One region of the Streptomyces sp. NPDC060209 genome, then DNA from elsewhere that is predicted to be linked to it. Evidence: riboswitches for the same ligand, from Rfam matches in the RefSeq annotation. Region 1 holds a riboswitch; the other holds the start of a gene.
What was found. Region 1 has a riboswitch for cyclic di-AMP ahead of ACFWFI_RS34815 (M23 family metallopeptidase). Riboswitches for the same ligand answer to the same signal wherever they lie in the genome.

Region 1 (9,958 bases):
AATACGGTGGCGGCGACTGGCGTTCCTCCATGGTCCCGGAGTGCTTACGGGTCGACGCCGCACCGCTCCTGCTGGGCTCCTACAGCGACGAGGTGGGCAGGGCGCTCTTCGGCGCCTCCGCCGAGCTGACCAGGCTCGCCGGATGGATGGCCTTCGACACCGGCCAGCAGGAGGCCGCGCAGCGCTACTACATCCAGGCGTTGCGCCTGGCGCGCGCCGCAGCCGACGTACCGCTGGGCGGATACGTCCTGGCGTCGATGTCCCTGCAGGCGACCTACCGGGGCTTCGCCGACGAGGGCGTGGACCTCGCGCAGGCCGCGGTCGAGCGCAATCGCGGGCTCGCCACCGCACGGACGATGAGCTTCTTCCGGCTCGTGGAGGCGCGCGCCCACGCCAAGGCCGGCGACGCACCGGCCGCGGGGGCCGCACTCCGGGCCGCCGAGAGCTGGCTGGAGCGTTCCCGGGCCGGTGACTCCGACCCGGCGTGGCTCGGCTTCTACTCGTACGACAGATTCGCCGCCGACGCCGCCGAGTGCTATCGCGATCTCAAGGCGCCCCGCCAGGTGCGGCGCTTCACCGAGCAGGCCCTGTCGAAACCCACCGACGAGTTCGTCCGCTCCCACGGGCTGCGCCTCGTCGTGTCCGCGGTCGCCGAGCTGGAGTCGGGCAACCTCGACGCGGCCTGCGCGGCGGGGACGCGGGCGGTGGAGGTGGCGGGACGCATCTCCTCGGCGCGCACCACGGAGTACGTGCGCGACCTGCTGCACCGCCTCGAGCCGTACGGGGACGAACCCCGCGTGGCCGAACTACGGGAACGAGCCCGTCCGCTTCTCGTGACCCCGGCCTGATCCGGGCACCGGCCCCGGGGCGCCACCGGTACGCCCCGGTTTCGCCGGGTCCGGAAGCGGAACATCCCGCCACGCACACGCCGTCCCTGGTTTGAGCCCGTTGTCAGTGGGTCAGTGCACTATCGGGGTGGGAGGTGGCGTGATGATGACGCACGCGGCGTACGACTGCGATGTGCTGGTGATCGGTGGCGGAATCGTCGGTCTGTCGACCGCGTACGCGATCACGCGCACCGCGCCCGGCACCCGGGTCACGGTGCTGGAGAAGGAGTGGGGCCCGGCCCGGCATCAGACCGGGCGCAACAGCGGGGTGATCCACAGCGGCATCTACTACCCACCCGGCTCGCTCAAGGCGCGCTACGCGGTGCGGGGCGCCGCCGAGCTCGTGGACTTCTGTGCGGAGCACGGAATCGCCCACGCGGTGACGGGCAAGCTGATCGTCGCGACCGACAGCGGAGAGCTGCCCCGGCTGCACGCCCTGGTGCAGCGCGGCCGGGCGCACGGCCTGCCGGTCCGGGAGCTCGGCCCCGCCCAGATCGCGGAGCACGAGCCGCGGGTGCACGGCCTGGCTGCGATCCGGGTCGGGACGACGGGAGTGTGCGACTTCACCGCGGTGGCCGTCCGGTTCGCCGCCGAGGTGAGCGCCTCGGGCGGGCAGATCCGTTACGGCGCGGAGGTCGTCGCCGTCGACCGGCGCCCGTGGGGTGTCGCGGTGCGCACGGCCGACGGCCAGGTGGTCAGGGCGCGTGTGCTGGTCAACTGCGCGGGCCTGCACAGCGACCGCGTGGCGCTGCTCGCGGGCGACGATCCGGGGGCGCGCATCGTGCCGTTCCGCGGGGAGTACTACGAGCTGACCAGGCCGGAGCTGGTGCGCGGCCTCGTCTATCCAGTGCCGGACCCGGCGTTCCCGTTCCTCGGGGTGCATCTGACCCGGGGTGTCGACGGCACGGTCCACGTCGGGCCGAACGCCGTGCCGGCCCTGGCCCGTGAGGGGTACGGCCGGACGGTCGTCCACCCGGGCGAGCTGGCCGCCACCCTGGCCTGGCCCGGCTCCTGGCGGATCGCCCGGCGACACTGGCGGTACGGGGCGGGCGAGATGCACCGATCCCTGTCGAAGAGCGCGTTCACCCGAGCCGTCCAGCGACTGCTGCCTGAGGTGACGGAGGCCGATCTGCGGCCGTCCCCGGCCGGCGTCAGGGCCCAGGCGGTCCTGCGGGACGGCACCCTGGTGGACGACTTCCTGATCCGGGACGCCCCGCACACCGTGCACGTGCTGAACGCCCCGTCTCCCGCGGCCACCGCGTCCCTGCCCATCGGGAGGGAGGTGGCGCGACGGGCCCTGCTGCGGGCTCGCGCGACGGGGTGGACGCCTCCCGCCGTAGAATCGGGTCATTGTGTCTGATCCTGTGAACCCCACCCCAGAGACGCCCGACGCCGACGCGGCGGCGCGCCGCGCCGCCTCTTTCGAGCGCCAGCGCAGGCTGCGCCAGGAGCCCCGCTTCCCCGGCGGCCCGGCCGCCGACCCCGCGGGCTCGCACCACGAGCGCCGGATCCGCAGCTTCCAGCCGCGCCGCAGCCGGGTGACCGCCGGCCAGGAGGACGCCCTCCAGCGGCTGTGGCCCAAGTGGGGCCTGGACATCGACGGCCGCGCTGTCCTCGATCTCCCCACGCTGTTCGACGGCCTCCCGGTGGTCCTGGAGATCGGTTTCGGCATGGGCGAGGCGACGGCCCAGATGGCGGCCGACGACCCGGACACCGGGATTCTGGCCGTCGATGTGCACACCCCCGGCCAGGGCAATCTGCTGGGTCTCGCGGACCGGGCCGGGGTGTCCAACGTCCGTGTCGCCAACGGTGACGCGATCATCCTGCTCCGGGAGATGCTGGAGCCGGACGCCCTGGACGGGCTCCGGGTGTACTTCCCCGACCCGTGGCCCAAGAAGCGGCACCACAAGCGCCGGTTGATCCAGCCGGAATTCCTCGACCTGGTGGCGCGGCGGCTGAAGCCGGGCGCGGTCGTCCACTGCGCGACGGACTGGGAGCCGTACGCCGAGCAGATGCTGGAAGTCCTGACGGCACACCCGCTGTTCGAGAACACCCAGGCGGACGGCGGCTACGCCCCCCGGCCCGCGTTCCGGCCGCTGACCCGCTTCGAGGGCCAGGGCCTGGACAAGGGACACGTCGTGCACGACGTGCTGTTCACCCGTCGCTGATCAGCCATTGCCCGGCCCCCCGTGCACCGCGGCGTGGCCAGGTGTCAGTCGCCCTCGTTAGGGTCGTCGGATGTCCGAGGGGTCCGTGCAGCACCAGCAGCCGGCCGTCCCGGTTCTCGAGGAGCAGCAGCTCGACGAGTTCCTGGGCGCCGTCCCCGAGCGAGGCCAGTGGCGTTACCGGCCCCGCCGCGTCGGCATGGTCTGGCGCAGCAAGGCGTTCCGCGCCGGCGCCGTGATCACAGTGCTCGCGCTCTGCGGTCTGGTGATCCTGGCCCTGGTGCGTCAGCAGACGGGCACCGAGGGCTTCCTGGTGGGACTGGGGCTGGCTGTGCTGCCCGTGCCGCTGCTGATGGCGGCGTTCCGCTGGCTCGACCGGGTCGAGCCGGGCCCGTGGCGGAATCTGCTGTTCGCCTTCTCCTGGGGTGCCTGCGCCGCCGCGCTCGTGGCGATCATCGCCAACTCCTTCGCGACCCGGTGGATAGCGACGGCCACGGCGGATCCGGCGAGCGCCGACACCCTCGGGGCCACGCTCGTCGCCCCGGTCGTCGAGGAGAGCGCGAAGGCCATCGCGGTCCTGCTGATCTTCCTCTTCCGCAGACGGCAGTTCGGCGGGGTCGTCGACGGCATCGTGGTCGCCGGCTTCACCGCGACAGGCTTCGCGTTCACCGAGAACATCCTCTACCTGGGCAATGCCTTCGGCGAGGACCAGCAGCTCGGGACCACGGGCTTCGCCTCCGTGACGGCGGGGACGTTCTTCGTACGCGTGGTGATGTCGCCGTTCGCGCACCCCTTGTTCACGGTGCTCTCCGGCATCGGCTTCGGCATCGCGGCACTCGGCGGCGCGCGTCACCGGGTGCGCCGTGTCGTCCTGCCGCTGCTCGGGCTCGTCCTCGCCATGGGCACGCACGCCCTTTGGAACGGCTCGTCGGCCTTCGGACCGTACGGCTTCTACCTGGTGTACGGCGCCTTCATGGTGCCGTCCTTCGGCCTGGTGACCTGGCTGGCGATCTGGTCGCGCCAGCGGGAGCTGCGCACGCTCTCCACCGAGCTGCCGGTGTACGCGGCGGCCGGCTGGCTGGCCCCCGCCGAGCCGCTCGCGCTGGCCTCGATGCGCGCACGGGGCATGGCCCGGGACGTCGCCAGGCACTGGAACAGTCACCCGGACCGGGCCCGGGGCAAGTCCGCGGCCCGTGCCGTCGCGGAGTACGAGTCGTTCGCGACGTCCCTGGCCATGCTGCGCCGGAGGGCCCGACACGACGGCGCGGGCCCGGACTTCGCCCTGCGCGAGCAGGAGTTGCTGCACCACCTCTGGCAGCGCCGGGACATCGCGGTGCCGGCCCTGACGTACGCGGCCCACGCGACAGGCCGGCTACGCACCCACCGGCCGCCCGTGCCGCCCCCGTTCCCCCGTCAGTTCCCCGCTGGCGGCCCGCCTCCGCAGCAGCTCCCCGCTCCGCACCGCCACTACGGCGGCTACAACCCGTACCTGGAGGACGGCGGGCACCGCACGCCGCCCGCGTAGAGGATCAGGCGGATGCCTCGGTCAGCTCCGCAAGCTCCTGCCCGGTCAGCCGGAGTTCGGCCACCGCCACCAGCGCGGGCAGCTGTTCGACCGTGCGCGCGGAGGCGATCGGCGCGGTCACGGTCGGCCGGGAGGCCAGCCACGCGAGGGCGACCGTGGCGATTTCGGCGTCGTGTTCCTGGGCGATCCTGTCGAGCGCCGCGAGCACCTTGCGGCCGCGCTCGGTCTCCAGGTGCTTGCCCGCGCCCTCGGCCCGCGCGCTCTCGACCGCCGCCCCCGGCCGGTACTTGCCGGTGAGGAAGCCCGAGGCGAGTGCGAAGTACGGGACGGCGGCGAGACCGGCACCGGCCGCCGTGTCCTGGAGCGCGCCCTCGTAGGTGTCGCGCGAGACGAGGTTGTAGTGCGGCTGCAGTGCGACGTAACGGGCCAGGCCCTCGCGCTCGGAGAAGTCCAGGGAGGCCTGGAGCCGCTCGGGGCTGATGTTGGACGCGGCGATCTCCCGCACGGTGCCGGCCTTCACCAACTGGTCGAGCGCGGTGATGATCTCCTCGACGGGGACGCTCTCGTCGTCGAAGTGCGTGTAGTAGAGATCGATGTGGTCGGTGCCGAGCCGGCGCAGCGACGCCTCGGCCGCCTCCTTGATCGTGGTGGGCGAGAGTCCCTTGTACGAGGGGTGCGCGCCGACCTTGGTGGCTATGACGACATCGTCGCGGCGGGAACGGGCCGCCAGCCACTTGCCGATGAGGGTCTCCGACTCACCGCCCTCGTTACCCGGGATCCAGGCGGAGTAGGAGTCTGCGGTGTCGATGAAGTTGCCGCCGGCCGCCGTGTACGCGTCGAGGACGGCGAACGTCCGGTCCTCGTCGGCGGTCCAGCCGAAGACGTTGCCGCCGAGGGCGAGGGGGAAGACCTGAAGGCTCGAAGATCCGAGCGGGCGCAAAGATGTCATGCCTAGGCACAACCATTCGGCGGAGGCAACTATTCCGCTGCACCGGGCCCCACCCGGAGATTTCCACCCGGGGGGCCGGGGCTCCGTGGTCCCGGACAGACCGACGGCCCTGACGTCGGGGGGTCGTGCGTCAGGGCCGCCGGGGTTCTGGTGCGCCGGGTGCCGGCGCCGGGTCTCCCGTTCCGGATCGGGCCGGGCTCGCGTGCCCCGGCCTTGTCCGGACGAAGGACCCGAGGGCTCAGATGGTGAGGCCCTTGCCGCGGAGCCAGCTCATCGGGTCGATGCCCGAGCCGTCCGGGGTGTGGATCTCCAGGTGCAGGTGCGCGCCGGTCACATTGCCGGTCGCACCGACGCGGCCGATGGTCTGGCCGGTGGTGACCTTCTGACCGGCGGTCACGTCCATCGAGGACTGGTGGCAGTACCAGACCTCGGTGCCGTCATCCAGTTCCAGGACCGTGCGGTAGCCGTACGCGCCGGAGTAGCCGGCCGACTTCACCGTGCCGCTGTGCACGGCCTTGACCGGGGTACCGGTCGGGGCCGCGAAGTCGAGCCCGGTGTGGTAGCCGGAGGACCACATCGAACCGGCCTGACCGAAGGTCGAGCTGATGTAGTAGGAGGAGGTCGGGACGGCGTAGCTGGCGGCGAGCTTGGCGAGGCGCTCGGCCTCCGCCTTCTTCTTCGCCGCCTCTTCCGCAGCCTTCTTCTTCGCGGCAGCCTCGGCCTCGGCCACGCTCTGCTGCTTCGCCGCCTGGGCCGCGGCCGCCTCGGCCGCAGCCTTCTCCTCCGCGGCCTTGGCCTCGGCATCGGCTCCGGCCTGCTGCTGCTCCGCCTGCTGGAGGATTCGGGCGCGCAGCGCCTCGCCGGCGTCGGTGGCGCCCTGCTCGGCCTCGGCGGCGGTGATCCCCGCGGTGGTGAGCGGGGAGGACGCGGCGACCGTCTCGTGGTCCGAGTCGGAGTCGCCGGACATGAACGCGCTGACGCCGGGAAGGGACTTGGCGTCAGGGAGATTGTCCGCGATGGAATCGGGAAGAGAAATGGAGACCGGCGGCTTGCTCTGCGCGGTGGCCATGCCGCCCGCTCCGACGGCCGCGATGACCCCGACGCCGAGGACGGTGGAGCTACGGGCGAGGCCGCGCTGCTTGGCTACGCGATGCCGGCCGCGTACGGGACGGATGGACTCCTCGGTGGGGTTCCATTCCTCCCATGTCCTGTCCTCATCACCGAAGCTGTCGGTCCTGAAGGATGACGGGGCCTCGGGGGCAGGCTGGTTGGACGCCACGTGGGCGCACTCCTTTCCTTCCTTCTCGCCTACCGGGTTAGCTGACGGGTTCGGAGCAGGAAGGTCTCCTACGGGCCCCTTCGTCTCTCACGAGACACAGGTGTCCGATTCACCCCATGTAGGTGGTTCCCCGGTTCCCTTGCGGAATTCGGCGCTGCGCACGGTGCCGCCTCTTGCGACGACAGGTACAACCGCGCTGCGTTATCGAACGTTAATAGACACCCGGGTCCGATTCCAAGCTGTTCCCACAGATCGTTCATGACTCTGGCCTGGACTTACAGGGGTCAAACGGTCTCAAACGGGCGAGTTGAACGCCCCTCATCCAGCCAGCAGTTTCTGACGGTAAGTCAAATGTTATGCGGAGCGGGGTCCTTCGACTACCGACGGTCGCGACGGGTCATTCACTGTCCCGTCGCACGATCTTCACGGTGGTCCGCCGCTCCTGCTGGCCCCGCGCCGGGCGGGCGACCGCGAGGAGCGCCAGGTCGTCCGTCGACCTGCCTCCCGTGTGCAGCCGTACGTCATCGGTGAGCGCGGACAGCAGCTCCTCGGGCCCCGGGAAGAGCCGGCCGCGCAGCCGTGCCGCCGGGTCGTAGAAGACACCCTTCGCGTCCCGCGCCTCGGAGAGCCCGTCGGTGAACGCCAGGAACATCGCTCCCGCGGGCAGCGTCCACTCGTCCGACCGGTCCGGCCACGCGCCCAGCCCCATCCCGAGCGGCAGGGCGGGCGTGGTCGGCGCCAGTACGTCTAGCGCCCCGTCCGGGTACAGCACGAGCGGCTCGGGGTGACCGCGGTTGATGACCCGCAGCGTCTCCGAGCCGGCCGGGATCTCCGCCAGGACGGCGGTGACGAACCCCTCCATGGAGTCGAGCCCGCCCCGCCGTGAGCCCTCCCGGGCCAGCGCCCGCTCCAGCCGCTGGACCACCCCCTCCAGCGACAGCTCCTGCTCGGCGGCCTCCCGGAACGCCCCGATCACGACGGCCACCGCCGCCACGGCGTCCAGCCCCTTGCCCCGTACGTCCCCGACGACCAGGCGCACCCCGTACGGCGTGTCCGCGACGGCGAACAGGTCGCCGCCGACGAACTCGTCCGCCTGGGCCGCCTCGTACCGCGCCGCGACCAGCATTCCGCCGATCCGGTCCTCGGGCGTCGGGAGCACCGCGCGCATCGCGGTCTCCGCGATGACCTTGGCAGAGGCCAGCTGCTCGTTCCCGCGGCGTACGACGCGGTTGATGACGAGGGAGAGCGCGGCGACGGTCACCAGGGTGAGCAGGTCCGTGATCGGCACGACCTTGGCGAGCACGCCGTCCGAGATCCGGATGGCGAGCACGACGAGAATCGCGGCCACTCCGACCCGGACGGTGCCGGCGAGCGAGAAGAACGGGGCGGCGATCAACGGGGCCGCGGCGAAGAGCGGAACGGCGGTGACCTCGGCCGGCGTGCCGAGGTCGAAGGCCACCCCGGCACAGATCATCAGGGCGGGGAGAGCGCGCACGAACCGCCGGGAACGGGAGTTCCCGGCAGCGCCCCCTCGCCGTCCGTCCCGCTTCCCCACCTGTGTGCTCCTGCCCGGTCCACCCACGGCTGCGGACGGTACCGCGCCCCACCCAGGCTGGCCGGAGCCGCGCCGAGCGGCGACTCGTCATCGGCCAAAGGGAGGAGCGCGCCGGAGCCCCGCCCTCCGGGGGTCAGTCGGAGAGCCGGTGCTGCGCGTAGATCGTCAGTGCATCCCGTACGAAGACGGCAGTTCCGTCTCCGTAGCGATCGTAGTTCCTCCCGAAGCGGGGATCGGCGACGTACATCTCCCCGAGGCCGGTCACATACGCACGTGTGACTTCCGTCGTCGCCGACAGCCACTCGCAGTGCCGCCGCGCGATGTCCTGCGCCTCCTCGCCGCCGGCCTCCAGGCCGGCCGCTCTGGCCACCCCGTAGTCCCGGGCGATGGCCTCGTGCACTCCCTGGAAGCGGGCACGCTCCGTCTCGCCCAGTCCGCGCCACCACCGGCCGCTCCGCTCGTACGCCTCCCGGCCCCAGCGTTCCGTGACCTCCCGCTCGTACGCCGTGTGGTCGAAGCCGTCGAACACTTCCTCGGCCATGAGTTCCTCCCCTTCCTCGGTCCTGTGGAGAGTGGTCCGCACCGAGGCGATCTGCCGCCCGATGCGCTCCCGCTCCTGCTCCAGCAGCCGCAGATGGGCCCGGAGCGCCGCGGAGGTGTCCCGCTGCCCTTCCAGCACGTCCTTGATCTCGGGCAGCGGGAGCCCCAGCTCCCGCAGCAGCAGAATGCGCTGGAGCCGGACCAGTGCCTCCTGGTCGTAATAGCGGTAGCCGTTGGCACCCGTGCGGCTCGGCGGAAGGAGACCGACGTCTCCGTAGTGCCGCAGAGTGCGGCTCGTGGTGCCGGCTCGCCTGGCGATTTCCTGGATGGACCACTCCATGCCGGAAACGCTAGATCTTTACGCAGCGTCAAGGTCAAGCCCGTAACCGGGCGGCAGGGTGACGGCATACGACAGAGGCCCGGATCCTTGAAAGGATCCGGGCCTCTGTCTTCAGTAGCGGGGACAGGATTTGAACCTGCGACCTCTGGGTTATGAGCCCAGCGAGCTACCGAGCTGCTCCACCCCGCGCCGTTGTGATTGCAACTCTACGCCATCCGGGACGGCGCTCCGACCACTTATGGCCGCCACTCCCCCGCACCCCTCACGACCGGGCAACCGTCCGAACCCGACGTAATGCGTCATCTCAGGGTACGGGCAGTGAAGTTGCCAGGCACAGTGGCGTGCTCAAGGGTGTTGCCGCACCCCCCGATCTTGCGTCTCGCCTGTCTGGAGGGCCTCCCATCATGTCCACACCGCGCAGACCTGCCCCGATCCCCCTGGCCGCGCCGTCGCCCCTGCGCGTGTCCCTCTTGAGCGGACTGATCGGCGCCCTGTTCGGCTCGGTGATCAGCGCCGCCGTCAACTACCTGGTCGTCGGTGTGCCCGACAGTGCCTCGGTCAACGCGCTCAACCACGGGATATCGGGACTGTTCAGCGGATTCGCGGCCGGGTTCATCGGGCTCATGGTGCACCTGCGCAAGGGCACGGGGGAGCCCGTCGGCGTGCCCCCGGAGGAGACCACCGCAACCGCGCAGCAGGGATGAGCCCGCGCCGTGCC
Region 2 (10,339 bases), on a different contig from region 1:
TACTCGGCGATCGAGCTGGCACAGAGCCGCAGCTTCGAGGACGTCTGGTACCTGATGTTCCACGGCGAGCTGCCCGGCCGGGCGGCGAGCGCGGGCTTCGCCGCCCGCACCGCCGGCCTGCGCCGACTGCCCGCCGGGGTACGGGAGGCGCTGCCCGCCATCGCCCGCGCCGGCGTGGTCTCCGGGCCGCTCGCCGGACTGCGTACCGCACTCTCGCTGCTCGGGGCCTCGGCCGGGTTCCGCCCGGTGTACGACATCGGTGCCGACCGCCGCCGCGAGGACGCGCTCGCCGTATGCGCCGCGGTCCCCACCGTGCTGACCTCCCTGTACCGCCTCGGCCAGGGCCTGGAACCGGTCGAGCCGCGTGACGACCTCCCGTTCGCCGCGAACTACCTGTACATGCTCACCGGCGAGGAACCGGATGCCGCACGGACGGCGGCCGTCGAGCGGTACCTCGTCTCCACCGTCGACCACGGCTTCAACGCCTCCACCTTCACCGCCCGAGTGATCGCGTCCACCGGCGCCGACGTCGCCGCCTGCCTCGTCGGAGCCGTCGGCGCGCTCTCGGGCCCGCTGCACGGCGGCGCGCCCAGCCGCGCGCTGGACACCCTGGACGCCATCGGCACTCCGGACCGGATCGACGGCTGGATCCGCGAACGAGTCCTCGCGGGGGAACGGATCATGGGGTTCGGGCACCCCGTCTACCGCACCGAGGACCCACGCTCACGCATGCTCCGCTCGGTCGCGCAGAGCTTCGGCGGCCCGCTCGTCGACTTCGCGGTGGAGGTGGAACGCCAGGTGGAGGCGATCCTCGCCGAGCTCAAGCCGGGACGCGAACTGCACACGAACGTGGAGTTCTACGCCGGGGTCGTCATGGAGCTCTGCGGGCTGCCGCGTGAGATGTTCACCCCGACCTTCTGTGCCGCGCGTACGGTCGGCTGGAGCGCCAATATCCTGGAGCAGGCGGAGGACTCGAAGATCATCCGCCCGGCGGCCCGCTATGTCGGGACCCCGCCCCCACACCCCGTACCGGCACTCTGACCGACCCGAGGAAGGCCCCGTTGACCCCGCCCCGCGCCCCGCAGATCCCGGTCGTCGTCCTGGCGGGTTTCCTCGGATCAGGCAAGACGACGCTGCTCAACCATCTGCTCCGCAACAGGGCGGGAAACCGGATCGGTGTCGTCGTCAATGACTTCGGGTCCATCGAGATCGACGCCATGACCGTCGCGGGACAGGTCGGTTCCACGGTCTCGCTGGGCAACGGCTGCCTGTGCTGCGCCGTCGACGCGAGCGAGCTCGACAACTACCTGGAGACGCTGACCGGGCCGGCCGCCCGGCTCGACGTGATCGTCATCGAAGCGAGTGGTCTCGCCGAGCCCCAGGAACTCGTACGGATGCTGCTGGCCAGCGACAATCCGCACATCCGGTACGGGGGACTGGTCGAGGTCGTCGACGCCGCCGAATTCCCTGCCACGCGGGAGCGCCACCCCGAGATCGACCGCCACCTCGCGGTCGCCGACCTGATCGTCCTGAACAAGACCGACCGGGTCGCGGAGGCCGAACTGAGGGCCGTGAGGGAGGCGGTCGACACGGCGGGCGGAAGGGCGGCGGTCATCTGCTCCGCCTACGGGAGGATCGACCCGGAGCTGCTCTTCGACCCCGTGCTGAGGCCGGACGCGGACGACGCCTTCCGCCAGCTGACGTTCGAGGATCTGCTCCCCGAGGCCGACCGCACGCACGAGGAGCATCTGCACGCGGCATACGAGAGCGTCTCCTTCACCGCGGACGTGCCGCTAAGTCCTCGCCGCTTCATGGCGTTCCTCGACTCCAGGCCCGCGGGCCTCTACCGGATCAAGGGATTCGCCGACTTCGGCGCGGGTGACCCCGGCAACCGGTACGCGCTGCACGCCGTCGGCAGGTTCCTGCGCTTCGTGCCTCAGCGCTGGTCCCGCGACGAACCGCGGCGGACCCAGCTCGTGCTGATCGGCTCCGGTATCGACTCCGAGGCACTGCACAAGGAACTCGACGACTGCCGGGACGCGTGGCAGGACGCCACCGAGGAGCTCGAGCGCAGCATGTGGGGCGTCCTGCGGTACGTGCGGCAGCCGGACGACGAGGCCTGAGGCCCCCAGGGGCTCTCGCCGTCCGGCGGTGTCCTACAGCGGTCCGGCGATCACCGCGACCGGGCTCGTCAGCGGCGTTCCCGAACCGTCGCGGCGCGGATCGGGGGCCGGCAGCTCGGCCGGTGCGCCGTTCTTCTGCGCCGCCCGCGCCGGGGTCTCGCCGGCCCAGGCGAACACCAGGACGTCCTCCCCCTTGAGGAAGCGCTGGCAGCGCACCCCGCCGGTGGCCCTGCCCTTGCGTGGGTACTGGTCGAACGGGGTCAGCTTCCAGGTCCGCTCGGAGTCGTCCAGCGTGCCGTGCGAGCCGGCGACGGTGAACACCGCGGCGTCCGCCGAGGGAGCCACCGCGTTGAACGAGAGAACAGTGGCGCCCGCCGTGAGCTTGACGCCCGCCATGCCGCCCGCCTGGCGTCCCTGCGGACGCACCGACGCCGCCGGATAGCGCAGCAACTGCGCGTCGGACGTGATGAAGACCAGGTCCTCCTCGCCCGTACGCAGCTGTGTCGCACCGACGATCCGGTCACCGTCCTTCAGCGAGATGACCTCCAACTCCTCCTTGTTGGCCGGGTAGTCGGGCACCACACGCTTCACCACCCCCTGCAGGGTGCCGATGGCCAGGCCGGGCGACTCCTCGTCCAGCGTGGTGAGGCAGATCAGCTCCTCGTCCGCCTCCAGCGTGAGGAACTCCGCGACCTGTGCCCCGCCCGACAGGTTCGGAGCCGCATGGGTGTCCGGCAGCTGTGGCAGGTCGATCACCGAGAGCCGGAGCAGCCGTCCGGTGGACGTCACCGCACCCACGTCACCGCGTGCCGTGGCAGGGACGGCCGACACGATCGCGTCGTGCTTCGTCCTCCTCGCGTCCTCGGCCTGGACGATCGGGTCGGCATTGGCCGTACGGGCCAGCAGGCCTGTCGACGACAGCAGCACCTGGCACGGGTCGTCGGCGACCTCCAGCGGCACGGACGCGACCTGCGAACCCGAGGACTCCAGCAGGACCGTGCGCCGGTCGGTGCCGAACTTCTTCGCCACCGCGGCCAGTTCCGACGAGACCAGCTTGCGCAGCTCGGCGTCCGAATCCAGGATCGCGGTCAGCTCAGCGATCTCCCCGGTGAGCTTGTCGCGCTCGGTCTCCAGCTCGATCCTGTCGAAGCGCGTGAGCCTGCGCAGCGGGGTGTCCAGGATGTACTGGGTCTGGATCTCGCTCAGCGAGAAGCGCTCCATCAGGCGCTCCTTCGCCTGAGCCGAGTTGTCGCTGTCCCGGATGAGACGGATGACCTCGTCGATGTCGAGCAGCGCCACGAGGAGGCCCTCGACCAGGTGAAGCCGGTTGCGGCGCTTGGTCCTGCGGAACTCGCTGCGCCGGCGCACCACATCGAAGCGGTGGTCGAGATAGACCTCGAGGAGCTCCTTGAGCCCGAGGGTGAGCGGCTGCCCGTCGACCAGCGCCACGTTGTTGATGCCGAAGGACTCCTCCATCGGCGTCAGCTTGTAGAGCTGCTCCAGCACGGCCTCCGGCACGAAGCCGTTCTTGACCTCGATCACGAGACGCAGGCCGTGCGCCCGGTCCGTGAGGTCCTTGACGTCCGCGATGCCCTGGAGCTTCTTCGAGCCGACCAGGTCCTTGATCTTGGCGATCACCTTCTCCGGGCCGACGGCGAAGGGCAGTTCCGTGACGACGAGGCCCTTGCGGCGGGCCGTGACGTTCTCTATGGCGACCGTGGCACGGATCTTGAACGTGCCGCGCCCGGCGGCGTAGGCGTCCTTGATGCCGCCGAGGCCGACGATCCTGCCACCGGTGGGCAGGTCGGGGCCCGGGACGAAGCGCATCAGCGTCTCGAGGTCGGCGCCCGGGTGCCGGATGAGGTGGCGGGCGGCGGCGATGACCTCGCCGAGATTGTGCGGGGGCATGTTGGTCGCCATGCCGACCGCGATCCCGGAAGCGCCGTTGACCAGGAGGTTCGGGTACGCCGCCGGGAGGACGACCGGCTCCTGCTCCTGGCCGTCGTAGTTCGACTGGAAGTCGACGGTGTCCTCGTCGATCGACTCCGTCATCAGTGACGTGGCGTCGGCCATCCGGCACTCGGTGTACCGCATGGCGGCGGGCGGGTCGTCATTGCCGAGTGAGCCGAAGTTGCCGTGCCCGTCGACGAGGGGCAGGCGCATCGAGAACGGCTGTGCCATGCGCACCAGTGCGTCGTAGATCGACGCGTCACCGTGCGGGTGCAGTTTGCCCATCACTTCGCCGACGACGCGTGCGCACTTCACGTAGCCGCGGTCGGGGCGGAGCCCCATCTCGTTCATCTGGGACACGATGCGGCGGTGCACGGGCTTCATGCCGTCACGGGCGTCGGGCAGAGCCCTGGAGTAGATCACCGAGTACGCGTACTCGAGGAAGGAGCCCTGCATTTCGTCGACGACGTCGATGTCGAGGATCTTCTCCTCGAAGTCGTCCGGCGGCGGGGTTTTCGTGCTGCGGCGGGCCATCGCGGCTGCGACTCCTTCACAGATTCTGTCGGGCAACCTCAGGTTCTGACGCCGACCATTGTGGACCGCCGTTCTGACAACGCCGACCTCGACCCGTCCGAAGCGGCCCACAGCGCCTCCGCGGAGGCACTGTTTACGGCAGCATCTACGACAACATTCACCCGACGGGAACTTCGCCAGGTGCCCGTGCGCTTGCCTAGAGTGGCAGGTCCGGCAGGAAATCCTGTACCGATCGAAGGGACGTACATGCCCATGGGTCACACGGCCACAGCCCAGGCCGGTTCCGGCGGCTTGACGGCGACCGAGCACCGTCTGGCCAATGGCCTGCGCGTGGTGCTCTCCGAGGACCATCTGACCCCCGTCGCCGCGGTGTGCCTCTGGTACGACGTCGGCTCCCGCCACGAGGTCAAGGGACGCACGGGTCTGGCTCACCTTTTCGAGCACCTGATGTTCCAGGGCTCGGGCCAGGTCAAGGGGAACGGGCACTTCGAGCTGGTGCAAGGGGCCGGTGGTTCCCTGAACGGGACGACCAGCTTCGAGCGCACCAACTACTTCGAGACGATGCCCACGCACCAGCTGGAGCTGGCCCTGTGGCTCGAGGCCGACCGGATGGGCTCGCTGCTCGCCGCGCTCGACGAGGAGTCCATGGAGAACCAGCGGGACGTCGTGAAGAACGAGCGCCGCCAGCGCTACGACAACGTCCCGTACGGCACGGCCTTCGAGAAGCTCACCGCGCTCGCCTACCCGGAGGGCCACCCGTACCACCACACGCCGATCGGCTCCATGGCCGACCTGGACGCGGCGACCCTGGAGGACGCGCAGGCGTTCTTCCGCACGTACTACGCGCCGAACAACGCGGTGCTCTCCGTCGTCGGGGACATCGACCCGGAGCAGACGCTCGCCTGGATCGAGAAGTACTTCGGCTCCATCCCCTCCCACGACGGCAAGCAGCCCCCGCGCGACGGCACACTGCCAGGCATCATCGGCGAGCAGCTCCGCGAAGTGGTCCAGGAGGAGGTGCCCGCGCGTGCGCTGATGGCCGCCTACCGGCTGCCGCACGACGGCACGCGCGAGTGCGACGCCGCGGACCTGGCGCTGACCGTGCTCGGCGGCGGCGAGTCGTCCCGGCTGCACAACCGCCTGGTCCGACGCGACCGTACGGCCGTGGCCGCGGGATTCGGGCTGCTCAGGCTGGCCGGCGCGCCCTCGCTGGGCTGGCTGGACGTCAAGACGTCCGGTGGCGTCGAGGTGCCGCAGATCGAGTCGGCCGTCGACGAGGAGCTCGCCCGGTTCGCCGAGGAGGGCCCCACGGCGGAGGAAATGGAACGCGCGCAGGCGCAGTTGGAGCGCGAGTGGCTGGACCGGCTGGGCACGGTCTCCGGCCGCGCGGACGAACTGTGCCGGTACGCCGTCCTGTTCGGTGACCCGCAGCTCGCCCTGACCGCGGTGGGCCGCGTCCTCGACGTGACGGCCGACGAGGTCAAGGCCGCCGCCCGGGCGCACCTGCGCCCCGACAACCGTGCGGTCCTGGTCTACGAGCCGGTCGAACCGGCCGAGGAGACCGACGAGACCGACGGCACCGACGCGCACGAGGGGGCCGAGAAGTGACCGACGCCGCCGTGACTGGAGTAGCGATGGAGTACCACCCGCAGCCGACCGCCGGCGAGGCAAGGCCCTGGGCCTTCCCCGCGCCCGAGCGCGGCGCCCTGCCCAACGGGCTGACAGTGCTGCGCTGCCACCGCCCCGGCCAGCAGGTCGTCGCCGTGGAGATCTTCCTCGACGCTCCGCTGGACGCCGAGCCCGAGGGCCTGGACGGTGTGGCCACGATCATGGCGCGCGCACTGTCCGAGGGCACGGACAAGCGCTCCGCGGAGGAGTTCGCCGCCGAGCTGGAGCGGTGCGGCGCCACGCTGGACGCCCACGCGGACCACCCGGGTGTCCGCGTCTCCCTGGAGGTCCCGGTCTCCCGGCTGGCCAAGGCCCTCGGCCTGGTCGCCGAGTCCCTGCGGGCCCCGGCCTTCGCGGAGAGCGAGGTCGAGCGCCTGGTGGGCAACCGGCTCGACGAGATCCCGCACGAGCAGGCCAACCCGGCCCGGCGGGCCGCCAAGCAGCTCTCCAAGGAGCTCTTCCCCGCGACGGCGCGGATGTCGCGTCCGCGCCAGGGCACCGAGGAGACGGTCCGGCGGATCGACGCCGCCGCCGTACGCGCCTTCTACGACGCCCATGTCCGCCCGTCCACCGCGACGGCGGTCGTCGTCGGGGACCTCACGGAGGTGGACCTGGACTCGCTGCTCTCCGACACCGTCGGGGACTGGTCGGGCAACGCCGGCCAGGCCCGGCCCGTGCCCCCGATCACCGCGGACGACACCGGCCGTGTGGTCATCGTGGACCGTCCCGGAGCCGTGCAGACGCAGCTGCTGATCGGCCGGATCGGCGCGGACCGGCACGACAGCGTGTGGCCCGCCCAGGTCCTCGGCACGTACTGCCTCGGAGGCACCCTCACCTCCCGGCTGGACCGCGTGCTGCGCGAGGAGAAGGGCTACACCTACGGTGTCCGGGCCTTCGGACAGGTGCTGCGCTCGACGGCGCCCGGGTCCTCGTCCGGGGCGACGGGCGCCGCGATGCTCGCCATCAGCGGCTCCGTCGACACGGAGTCCACAGGCCCGGCGCTCGACGACCTGTGGAAGGTCCTGCGCACCCTGGCGGCCGAGGGGCTCACCGACGCCGAGCGCGAGACGGCCGTGCAGAACCTCGTGGGCGTCGCCCCGCTGAAGTACGAGACGGCCGCCTCCGTCGCGGGCACCCTCGCCGACCAGGTGGAGCAGCACCTGCCGGACGACTACCAGGCCGAGCTGTACGCGCGCCTGGCCGAGACCGGCACGGTCGAGGCGACCGCCGCCGTGGTCAACGCGTTCCCGGTCGACCGGCTCGTCACCGTCCTGGTCGGGGACGCCGCACAGATCGCGGAGCCCGTGAGGGCACTCGGCATCGGTGAGGTGTCGGTCGTCACCGGCTGACAGAGCGGGACATGACGGACCCCGGCGAGTCCCTCTCGCCGGGGTTCTGTCATTTGTCCGCTTTGCGGAAAAGTGTGCTTTTCGTCCTGTGGGATGTGCGACAAAAGGCCCTTTCCGTTTGGTGCGTGAAAGCGGCCCGCTCTAGCGTCGGCCCGGCTGTCCGCCAGACGAATGCCGCGCCCGCGGCGCCGGACAGTCATCGCCGAGTCCCCGTCAGGCGCGAGCCTGGGGAGCCGGGGACCCATGAAGTCCCTGGGGTGAATCGGATCTCTGTACCTCGTCGGAGGCCCAGGGGCCCGTAGGAGACCTTCCTGCTCCGAACCCGTCAGCTAACCCGGTAGGCGAGAAGGAAGGAAAGGACCAGCCCCTCCATGGCGTTCATCCGTGCCACCGGGAAGCACCGTGCCCCGAGCCGCCTGACGCGCAAGAGCGCCAAGGTCGCCGGCATCGCCGCCCTGGCCACCACCGGCGTCATCGGTGCCACGGCCTCCCCGGCCCTCGCCGCGGACTCCGAGGTCACCGCGGGCAGCACCGGTCTGACCCAGACCGTCGCCCTCGACACCACCCTCGCCGCCCAGATCGAGGCGCAGGCGAAGGTCCAGCAGCACCAGGCCGAAGTCGCCGCGAAGGCCGCGGCCGAAGCGAAGGCCAAGGCGAAGGCCGAGGCCGAGGCCAAGCGCAAGGCGGAAGCCCGCGCCAAGGAGGCCCGCGAGGAGAAGGCGCGCGCCGCACGCGCCGCCGAGCGCGCCCGGCTCAACTCCTTCCACCTCCCGGTCGCCGGTTCGCACGTCACCACCGGGTACAAGTCCGGTGGCGCCCTCTGGTCCTCCGGCACCCACTCCGGTGTCGACTTCCAGGCCGCGTCCGGCACCTCCGTCGTCGCTGTCGGCGCCGGCACGGTCGTCGAGGCCGGCTGGGGCGGCGCGTACGGCAACAACATCGTGCTCAAGATGAAGGACGGCACGTACACCCAGTACGGCCACCTCTCCTCGATCGGCGTCTCCGTCGGCCAGAGCGTCGGCTCGGGCGAGCAGATAGGCATCTCCGGCTCGACCGGCAACTCCACCGGGCCGCACCTGCACTTCGAGGCCCGGACCACCCCCGAGTACGGCTCGGACATGGACCCCGTCGCCTACCTCCGGGCCCACGGCGTCCAGGTCTGACCCCACCCCGCACGACACCGCTCCGACGAAGGCCCCGGCACCCGCCGGGGCCTTCGCCGTGTCCCGGCCGAGATGCGTAGCGAAGCCCTCGCGGAAGTGCTCCCTGGCCAAAAGATATCCATGGATTCCACCCCGCCATCGGAAATTCCGGCCGGTTGCAATAGAGTCACAGAACAGGCGTCGATCGGCCGCGTTTCGCGGGGATTAAGGCGGAGGTTCGGACATGCGCATTCCCGCGCATTCGGTATGCACGGCAATCCGTGACGACATCGTCTCCGGTGTCTTCGAACGGGGCAGCCGCCTCACCGAAGAGGTGCTCGCGCGTCGGTACGGCGTCTCCCGTGTCCCCGTGCGCGAGGCGCTGCGCACCCTGGAGTCCGAGGGGTTCGTCGTCACCCGCCGGCACGCCGGCGCCTGTGTCGCCGAGCCCACGGAGCAGGAGGCCGCCGACCTCCTGGAGATCCGCATGCTCCTGGAGCCCCTGGGCGCCGCACGCGCGGCGCAGCGCCGCACCGAGGCGCACCTCAAGGTGCTACGCGGCCTGGTCAGGCTGGGTCAGGAGCGGGTGCGCAGGGGGGAGGGGGAGGATCTGCGCTCCTTGGGCGGCTGGTTCCACGAGACGCTGGCCCAGGCCTCGGGCAGCCCCGCGCTGATCGCGCTCCTGACCCAGCTCCGGCACAAGATCGCCTGGATGTACGTCGTCGAGCAGCCGGCCCGCCCCGCGGACTCATGGGCCGAGCACGGCGCCCTTGTCGACGCCGTGGCCCGCCGTGACGCGGAGCGGGCCAGGGCGCTCGCCACCCAGCACGCCGAGCGGGCCACCGCGGCCCATCGGCTGCGACGCACGGACCGGCCGGGGCACGCGGCGGGCGCGGCGCGGGTGAGGACTTCGCAACACCCCGTAAACATCGCGGGAGTCCGCCATTAACAAATGCGCCGTATACAAAGAGGGTAATTATCGAAGGGCTTTCTTTTTGCTGCCCTGATTCAGGCTTTATGGCGCCCTGTATGCCGCGGATCAGGAAACAGAAAAGCCGCGGCTTCCCGGTGGGGGAGCCGCGGCTGTTCCGCAGAAATAATTCCGGTCCGGAACGGCCGGAATCAGACGGTCTCCGGGAGCTCCTCGAGCCCCTCGGCGACCAGCTTCGCCAGACGGTCCAGGGCGACCTCGGCGTTGTCCGCCTCGGACGCGAGCACGATCTCCTCGCCGCCGTGGGCGCCGAGGCCGAGCACCGCGAGCATGGAAGCGGCGTTCACCGGGTTGCCGTCCGCCTTGGCGATCGTGACGGGGACGCCGGAGGCCGTGGCGGCACGGACGAAGATGGAAGCGGGGCGGGCGTGCAGGCCCTCGGCCCAACCGACGTTGACGCGGCGCTCAGCCATGGTTCTGCCCTTCACGTAACGATGAGTTGTCTAGACCAGTCTCTCATGCAGTGCGGACTGCTGTGCCCGGCGTCGCCGCCGGCCGCTCGCCGCCCGCCGGCTCCCCTCAGCGTGGCCCTGCCGCGATCCCGCCGCGACCGGTGTCCCGGGCCGTAGGCTTTGCCCATGG

Region 2: it holds a riboswitch for cyclic di-AMP, as region 1 does, so the genes downstream of both, ACFWFI_RS10090 (M23 family metallopeptidase) here and ACFWFI_RS34815 (M23 family metallopeptidase) in region 1, are expected to answer to the same signal.

What each region holds. Positions count from the first base shown of each region.
Region 1 is NZ_JBHWZS010000286.1:1,143-11,100, forward strand. It holds gene ACFWFI_RS34790 (sporulation protein) at 1-848, shown strand, start outside; gene lhgO (L-2-hydroxyglutarate oxidase) at 991-2,247, shown strand; gene trmB (tRNA (guanosine(46)-N7)-methyltransferase TrmB) at 2,240-3,055, shown strand; gene ACFWFI_RS34805 (PrsW family intramembrane metalloprotease) at 3,126-4,577, shown strand; gene ACFWFI_RS34810 (aldo/keto reductase) at 4,582-5,526, opposite strand; gene ACFWFI_RS34815 (M23 family metallopeptidase) at 5,765-6,805, opposite strand; cyclic di-AMP (ydaO/yuaA leader) riboswitch at 6,817-6,969, opposite strand; gene ACFWFI_RS34820 (PP2C family protein-serine/threonine phosphatase) at 7,203-8,360, opposite strand; gene ACFWFI_RS34825 (MerR family transcriptional regulator) at 8,494-9,240, opposite strand; tRNA gene ACFWFI_RS34830 (tRNA-Met) at 9,356-9,429, opposite strand; gene ACFWFI_RS34835 (hypothetical protein) at 9,645-9,944, shown strand.
Region 2 is NZ_JBHWZS010000035.1:13,820-24,158, forward strand. It holds gene ACFWFI_RS10065 (citrate synthase/methylcitrate synthase) at 1-1,041, shown strand, start outside; gene ACFWFI_RS10070 (CobW family GTP-binding protein) at 1,062-2,123, shown strand; gene ACFWFI_RS10075 (DNA gyrase/topoisomerase IV subunit A) at 2,157-4,607, opposite strand; gene ACFWFI_RS10080 (M16 family metallopeptidase) at 4,854-6,215, shown strand; gene ACFWFI_RS10085 (M16 family metallopeptidase) at 6,242-7,624, shown strand; cyclic di-AMP (ydaO/yuaA leader) riboswitch at 7,815-7,983, shown strand; gene ACFWFI_RS10090 (M23 family metallopeptidase) at 7,996-8,787, shown strand; gene ACFWFI_RS10095 (GntR family transcriptional regulator) at 9,011-9,715, shown strand; gene ACFWFI_RS10100 (HPr family phosphocarrier protein) at 9,889-10,170, opposite strand; gene ACFWFI_RS10105 (bifunctional acetate--CoA ligase family protein/GNAT family N-acetyltransferase) at 10,336-10,339, shown strand, end outside.